3 regions of the Paenibacillus nitricinens genome follow, and region 1 is predicted to be linked to each of the others. Evidence: riboswitches for the same ligand, from Rfam matches in the RefSeq annotation. Region 1 holds a riboswitch; each other region holds the start of a gene.
The links. A riboswitch is a leader RNA that binds a small molecule or an ion and turns the genes downstream of it on or off. The one in region 1 is predicted to bind cyclic di-GMP.
Positions count from the first base shown of each region.

Region 2: it holds a riboswitch for cyclic di-GMP, as region 1 does, so the genes downstream of both, ACN6KS_RS01845 (anti-repressor SinI family protein) here and ACN6KS_RS04885 (glycosyl hydrolase) in region 1, are expected to answer to the same signal.
Region 3: it holds a riboswitch for cyclic di-GMP, as region 1 does, so the genes downstream of both, ACN6KS_RS20650 (thiamine pyrophosphate-binding protein) here and ACN6KS_RS04885 (glycosyl hydrolase) in region 1, are expected to answer to the same signal.

Region 1 is NZ_CP183948.1:1,101,040-1,103,310, reverse strand. Features, by position in the region: gene ACN6KS_RS04885 (glycosyl hydrolase) at 1-1,013, opposite strand, end outside; cyclic di-GMP riboswitch class I at 1,026-1,105, opposite strand; gene ACN6KS_RS04880 (sugar phosphate nucleotidyltransferase) at 1,242-2,271, opposite strand, start outside.
Region 2 is NZ_CP183948.1:415,158-417,428, forward strand. Features, by position in the region: gene ACN6KS_RS01840 (2-oxoglutarate dehydrogenase E1 component) at 1-725, opposite strand, end outside; cyclic di-GMP riboswitch class I at 1,197-1,281, shown strand; gene ACN6KS_RS01845 (anti-repressor SinI family protein) at 1,309-1,464, shown strand; gene ACN6KS_RS01850 (helix-turn-helix domain-containing protein) at 1,646-1,975, opposite strand; gene ACN6KS_RS01855 (TasA family protein) at 2,135-2,271, opposite strand, start outside.
Region 3 is NZ_CP183948.1:4,632,017-4,634,287, forward strand. Features, by position in the region: gene ACN6KS_RS20645 (methyl-accepting chemotaxis protein) at 1-931, shown strand, start outside; cyclic di-GMP riboswitch class I at 1,122-1,217, shown strand; gene ACN6KS_RS20650 (thiamine pyrophosphate-binding protein) at 1,375-2,271, shown strand, end outside.

The DNA of each region.
Region 1 (2,271 bases):
TAGTTGCTATTCATAAAAGTTTTGATTGTGTCTGCACTGTTATTATCGTAAAGCATTTTTCCCCAGCTCATCATATACGTCCATTTACTTTGCGATTGCTGTAGCTTCTCCAGATTAGGCACTTCACCATTCTCCCCGATCGCAATCGGTTTGCCAGCGGCTAGACTCAACAAGCTATCATAGTATTTTTGCTGGTAATCATTTTCGTATATATCTGCTGCCAGAATATCTACTTTATCTGCTCCTGGATAAGTTGACGCATAAGGATCTGACCAAACATTCGGAGCATTCGGACTCCATACCCATAACAAATTATTTAATTTATGAACGTTAACAAAACGGTCATACATAACATTCCAAAGTTTTGAAAAGTTGTTTTTCTTCCCCCACCAGAACCAGTTTCCGTTCATTTCATGATAGGGTCTCCAAAGTACCGGAACGTTGGCATCACGTAAGCTCTTTAGGGAGACTGCTACCTTATCAAGTTCAGCGATCAGACTGTTATATTGCTTGGTACCCGGTGTAACGTAACTATCGAACTCACTTTGGCTAAGCGTTTTTTTCACATTACCCCAGTCATAAGCGGTGCCTGGCAGGTTAGCATGAAAAGTCATAGCTACGATCCCGCCCGCTTTATTCCAGTTGATGGCGCTGTTCACCACATTTTGACGCTGCCAGGCCATCGTTCCTTCGGACTGGCCACTGATCGCGCCCAGTTCATAACCGTGAAGAGCTGCGTACTGTCCGCTTGTTCCCTTCAGCATATTGTTAATTTCATCTGGACTTTCTAAATAGTCATGTTGACCAGCAATAATACCTTTTCCTGAAATCGAGTAAAGATAGTTAAGCAGCTTTACGGCTTCGGGTGAGGCTCCTGGGGTAACTGGGGTACCAGAATTTGAAGCAGCTATGACAACAGACGGCGAAATTCCAACAGTAAGCGGAAGTGCAGTCAGAAACAGGACGAGTGACAGAAATGCGCCAAATAATCGATACGTACGGTAAGCTTTCAAAATAATCTCCCTTTCGGTAGCCAGGCTGCCACTCTTTCGAAGGCCCTATAGCTTTGCGTCCCTACCTTTCGATAGGTTTGCCTTTTCAATTTAAGAGAAATAATCTCTCTTACCGTAAGTATCGACGACAATTAATGATATATTTAGTGTTTTTATGACTTTTTTTGATAATTGAGTCAATTTACCTGTTTAAAGAAATTTCAGATTGGTTAAATAGATAGGTTAGACCTATGAAATGAATTGTTGTAGTTCTATATCATTCCAGTCTAAAGTAATACGAATATTATCTTCTTCTACTAACTCAGAACCCGTCTGTACCTCTATAAACTCAACATCCGTCAAAGCAAGGATCGCGTGCTTCGTTCCTTCCGGGATACGTACCACGTCCCCAGCCTTCACATTATGTTTCTTCTCATTCAGCACAATACTTGCTTCGCCGCTGACGATTGTCCAAATTTCACTACGCTTGCGATGTAATTGATAGCTGATATTATTCCCCTCGGATATAAAAATCCGTTTGGTCAGCACTTCATTACCCTCGTCGTATTTCACATAATCAATAACTTTGTAATGACCCCAGCGGCGTTCCTCATACATCGGTCTCTGTTCAAAGGTCTTCAGCACTTCTTTAATCCGTGGGCTCTCAGCTTTATGGGTAACCAGAATACCATCCGGGCTAGCCGCGATGATCAGATCCTTCGCACCAATTACCGTAATCGGAATATCCAGCTCATTAATCAAGCAAGTCCCCTCAGAATCCGCCGTCACAAAACCTTTTCCTACATGCTTGCTGCTCATTTCCTCTGTCAGCGTATTCCAAGTTCCAAGATCCTTCCAGAATCCATCATAAGGCTGCACCACAATATGTTCTTCTTTCTCCACCACCTCATAATCAAAGCTGATGGAAGACAATAGCTTATACTGCTTCTGCAATTCTTCATATCCTAAAGGCAACCCTTTACGCTGCAAAATATCTAACAAGTAGCCTAAACGGAAGGCAAACACTCCGCAATTCCACAATGCATTTTGTTCGATGAGCTGTTCTGCTTGTATGCGGTCTGGTTTCTCTTGAAAGTGACTCACCTTCATAAAACCATTCCCCCCCGCCTCTTCAGTGGTAGGAATGATATATCCGTATTTCTCTGAGGCATGTTCAGGAACAACACCCATTAGTGCCAGATTTGCTCCGCTTTCCAGCATGGTCCCCTCAAGCATAGCTATGGTATCGAAAAAGGATGCTTCTACATAAGGATCAACA
Region 2 (2,271 bases), 690 kb from region 1:
TGCTCTGCACCGTCATGCGCAGCAGCGCGTACGATTTCATCGAGCATCGGTACGAGAGCGTCATTGCCTTCCAAGCTGAAACGCTTCTGACCCACAAAGGTTTTGTGGAGGAAGGTTTCGAATTGCTCGACTTGGATCAGGCGGTTTAGCAGCTCTTTACGTTCTGTATTATTTAAAGGCGCTGGTGAGCTTGTGGATTCTGCCTGTCTGTTCAACCATTTCAGTTCTTCTTCTTCATGCACATGCCCGAATTCATAGGCGATCGTCTTGGTGTAAGCCTGACGCATACGCTGAACTGCATCCCATCCGGTATGCACATCATTCGGGGCATTCTCCCAAATGAGCGTGGCAGGTAGTGCGATCAGATCCTCACGAGTCAGCTCATAGGTTTCGAGTTCGAGATATTTAGCCATGGGATTGTGATCACGCTCAAGCGGATCAATATCAGCGGCCATATGGCCATATATACGAATATTAGCGATTAGCTTGGAAGCTCTTACTGCCTTTCTAAGCCATTCGGTGTCTCCCGAAATGCGAGGCTGTGGAGCCGGTTCGCTGTCCGGTGTTAGGGGTGGGGGACCCGAATTTGTAAAAAGCTCGCGATAATTATTCTCTACGGTGGATGGATCTTTCACAAACTGTTCATATCTTTCTTGAATGTAGCCTAAATTGGGTCCGTAATACTTACTCCAAATGGATTCGTTATAGGGCTCTTTGGCTGCCATGAATACATCCTCCTTAACGGATGAACTCCATACGTGACATTTTGTGTCAACGCTTACTGGAGCTGTGATGATTGCGGTTTCATTTCTCATCTTATTGTGCTACTTTCCACACGTGTAATCAATTCATTCTTTCGTCCAATACGTTCGCAAAATGGTATGGGTTAGCTTGTTCTAATGAAAAGAACGCTGTTTCTTCTCATTACCCATTCCTAAGGCCCACTAAAATGATTCTAATATCCTTATTTTTAACTAATAGGGAAGGAAGCATCATTATATTGTCTTAATTAATTTTATGAATAGGACGAGTATCGTGTTAATAGGACAAGATATCACAGAAAAGAGCTTCTATTTTTTGTTTTTTAATGGAAAAACTAATCAGAAATCGACACACTTTTCCACTTTAGTATAGTATAATGTTATTGCAGTTAGCGTTTTTCATCCTTTTTGAAGTAGATCCTTTCGTGTAAAGGGTCCAGTAAAAGGTAAACCTGCCGAAAGACAGGGGCACAAAGTCGCGGGTCTAAGGTAGAAATACTATGACAGCCGGATTGCCTGGGGACGTAAAATCTTAGGAGGAGATTTTTTGGACAAGTCCAACCAGGGAAGCAACAGAGAACAGCAGGTTATTGATGTAGACGTAGAGTGGGTACATTTATTATTAGCAGCTAAGAAGGCTGGCATAAAGGCAGATGAAATTCGTCGATTCTTTCAGGAGAAGACTGTGCAAGCCGTGCAGTAATACATTAGAGCGTTATATACCGAAAAAGGGCATGGCGATAAATCGCTGTGTCCTTTTTCTATAAGTTGTACACGATACATGGTTAGAATATAAAACGCCTAGGCCATCCATGTTAGGAGGGCGAAGGCGTTTATGTTTGATAGTATGAGTAGAAGAGGATCTTATTAGATCAGATGAAGGATTAGTCCTTCTGATCCAGGCGCCATTTCTGGTAGTCCAGAAACTCCTTGAATTCGCGTTTGCTTATGCCTGAGGCCATAGCTTCCTGCACCAATCGGAACCATTCCGAATCTAAAGGCGATTCCTCAGCATCATTAGGCTCTCCATAGAGCAAAGCATGGATGGATACCTGAAGCGCATCGGCGATCTTTTCGATAAACTGGATGGAAGGATTGGATTGGATGTTTCTCTCCACATTGCTAAGATACGATTTAGCAACATCCGCTCTGTCCGCAAGCTCAGATAGGGAGAATCCCTTTTCTAGGCGGAGATGCTGGATACGTTGGCCCATATTTTGTGCCACTATGCTGACGCCCCTCCGTATTTTTTGTTATTAGTATAGCAAATATCGATAAATTCGACAAAGTTTATTGTAAAGAGAAAAGCAGCATCTACTTATCCGCTTTCCGGAATAAGAATCTGCTGCTCTTCGAATGGAAGACTTATTAGATTATCTAGCGACTCCAGCGGATTGCTTAGCAAAGAAATCCCAAGTCAGTGTCAACACATCTTTTTGGAAAATGTTCTGATCTTTACCGTCATCCACAAATTTGAATTGGACGGTGAAGCTATCAGATGTACCTGCTT
Region 3 (2,271 bases), 3.3 Mb from region 1:
GAAGATTTTGACAGAAGCATCGCAGATCACGCGCCAGGTTATGGATGCAAGCCGTGGAATCGAAGATAAGAATCAGAACTTAAAAATTGTCATGGCACAGGTAGCCTCTTCGTCAAATGAGCTAGCTCTTGGGGCAAATGAAATATCTACGGATATCGCTGAAATGACAGAATCTATTAAAGATATTGAGAATAAAGTCTCCAATTATACGAACTCAACGAAAGAAATGAACAGACGTTCAATACATACATTAGAACTAGTTGAACAAGGGCGCCAATCCGTAGATACTCAAGCTGAAGGCATGCGCAAAAACATCCAGGCTACTCAAAAAGTAGCGGATACTATCGAGGCCTTGTCTCATAATGCTCGCGGAATAACGATGATCACAAAGACCATCACTGAGATCGCTGAACAGACTAACCTGTTATCGCTGAATGCCTCCATCGAAGCAGCACGTGCCGGAGAACATGGTCGAGGATTTGCAGTAGTCGCACAGGAGGTCCGTAAGCTTGCCGAGGAATCAACGGCTTCAACAAAGGAAGTCTTTGGTTTAGTTCGGAGCATTGAAACTGATATTAAACAAGCGATTGACAATATCGCTATCAACGAAGAAGTCGTACAGGTACAGAATGAGATGATCACTCAATCTGCTCATATCTTTGCTCAAATTGTACAAAGTGTGCAGTATATTACCGAGCAGATCTCTTCCTTCTCTTCTGAAAGTGATCTTATGCTGGAAAGTGCCTTGAAAATCTCAGGTGCAATAGAAAATATATCTGCAATCACTCAGGAAACTGCTGCTGGCACCGAAGAAGTATCGGCTGCAATGAATGAACAAATTAATGCCCTGCAGTCCGTCGCAGAAGAAACTGAGAAAATGACACAGGCCGTATTTAATCTACAGAAAACGATCCATATCTTCAAGTTTTAAACAACTTGCATAACGAATAAACCAAGCCATAAACCGTCCTCTAAGTTTGTCTTAGGGGACGGTTTATTTTCTATTATTTCATAGGTTTGACAAGACTTTCGTCAAAATTCGAGTTAATTTGCGATAATATATTGACAAAGGATGATCCCAAGGAATATATTGTAAAGGAAAATTATTCTTATAAATTTTAAATTAATATAGGCAAAATCTTCGAAAGAGGATGACGCAAAACCATGGATCTACAGCCTCATTTTTACTCTGAGGCCATGATTGCCAGGTTGCTAAGGACCCGGGACGGCTGAACTATTGTTCAGTCTTTACGGCGATTTACGCCACCAACCTGTGCCCTTTTTCGGAGCACAGGTTTTCTATTTTTGAGTTTATTGATCAATCAGATCACTTCGAAAGATCAATAACATAATAAATATTAATCAACTTGTGAGGTGTATCTTTTGAAGACAGTCGCAGATTATATGGCGGAAGCACTACGTAACCTCGGAGTGACCCATTCTTTTGGGATCATTGGTAAATCGATTTGTCCCGTAGTTCTTAAGATGGTAGACTATGGTATTGAATTTATTCCAGGGAGACATGAATCCAGCTCCGGATTCGCAGCAGCTGGATACGCGCTGAAAACTGGTAATCTAGGCGTAGCATTTGGTACTTCTGGTCCAGGCGGAACTAACCTGCTTACAGCAGCAGCACATGCGAAAGCCAACAACTTGCCAGTGCTGTTTATTACGGGCCACCAATCTATTAAAGAGCTTGGAATCCCCCAATGTCAGGACTCTTCCTCTTACTTAGCTGATTTAGCGGAGATGTTCAGACCTGCCACCTTGTTCAGTAAACTTATTGAACGCGGTGATCACTTTAGTACTATTTTTAATCATGCGATTTCAATTGCTCTTAACCAACGTGGGCCTGTTCATCTTTGTGTGCCGTTTGATGTACAGACAGAAGGATTGGAAGAGTGCAATATTGTAATTCCCGAACGCGAATCTCTAGTAAGTCTAGCGAATATCGACAGAGTAGTTGATGCTATCAATGCCTCAAAGAATCCTTTGATTATTGCAGGTAAAGGGGTCAATCGATCTGGGGCGCATAGCCAGCTTATTCAGCTCGCTGAAACTTTTAATATACCAGTAGTAACATCACCTGGTGGTAAAGGGGCTATGGTTTGGGATCACCCACTCTATCATGGTCCTATTGGTGTTGGAGGTTGCACCCACGGGGATGACCTGTTGAATAAAAGTGATCTATTTATAGTTCTAGGATCACGATTAAGTGATATGACCGTCTGTAACCTAAAACGGGAGAATCACCCGACAACATTAATTCAA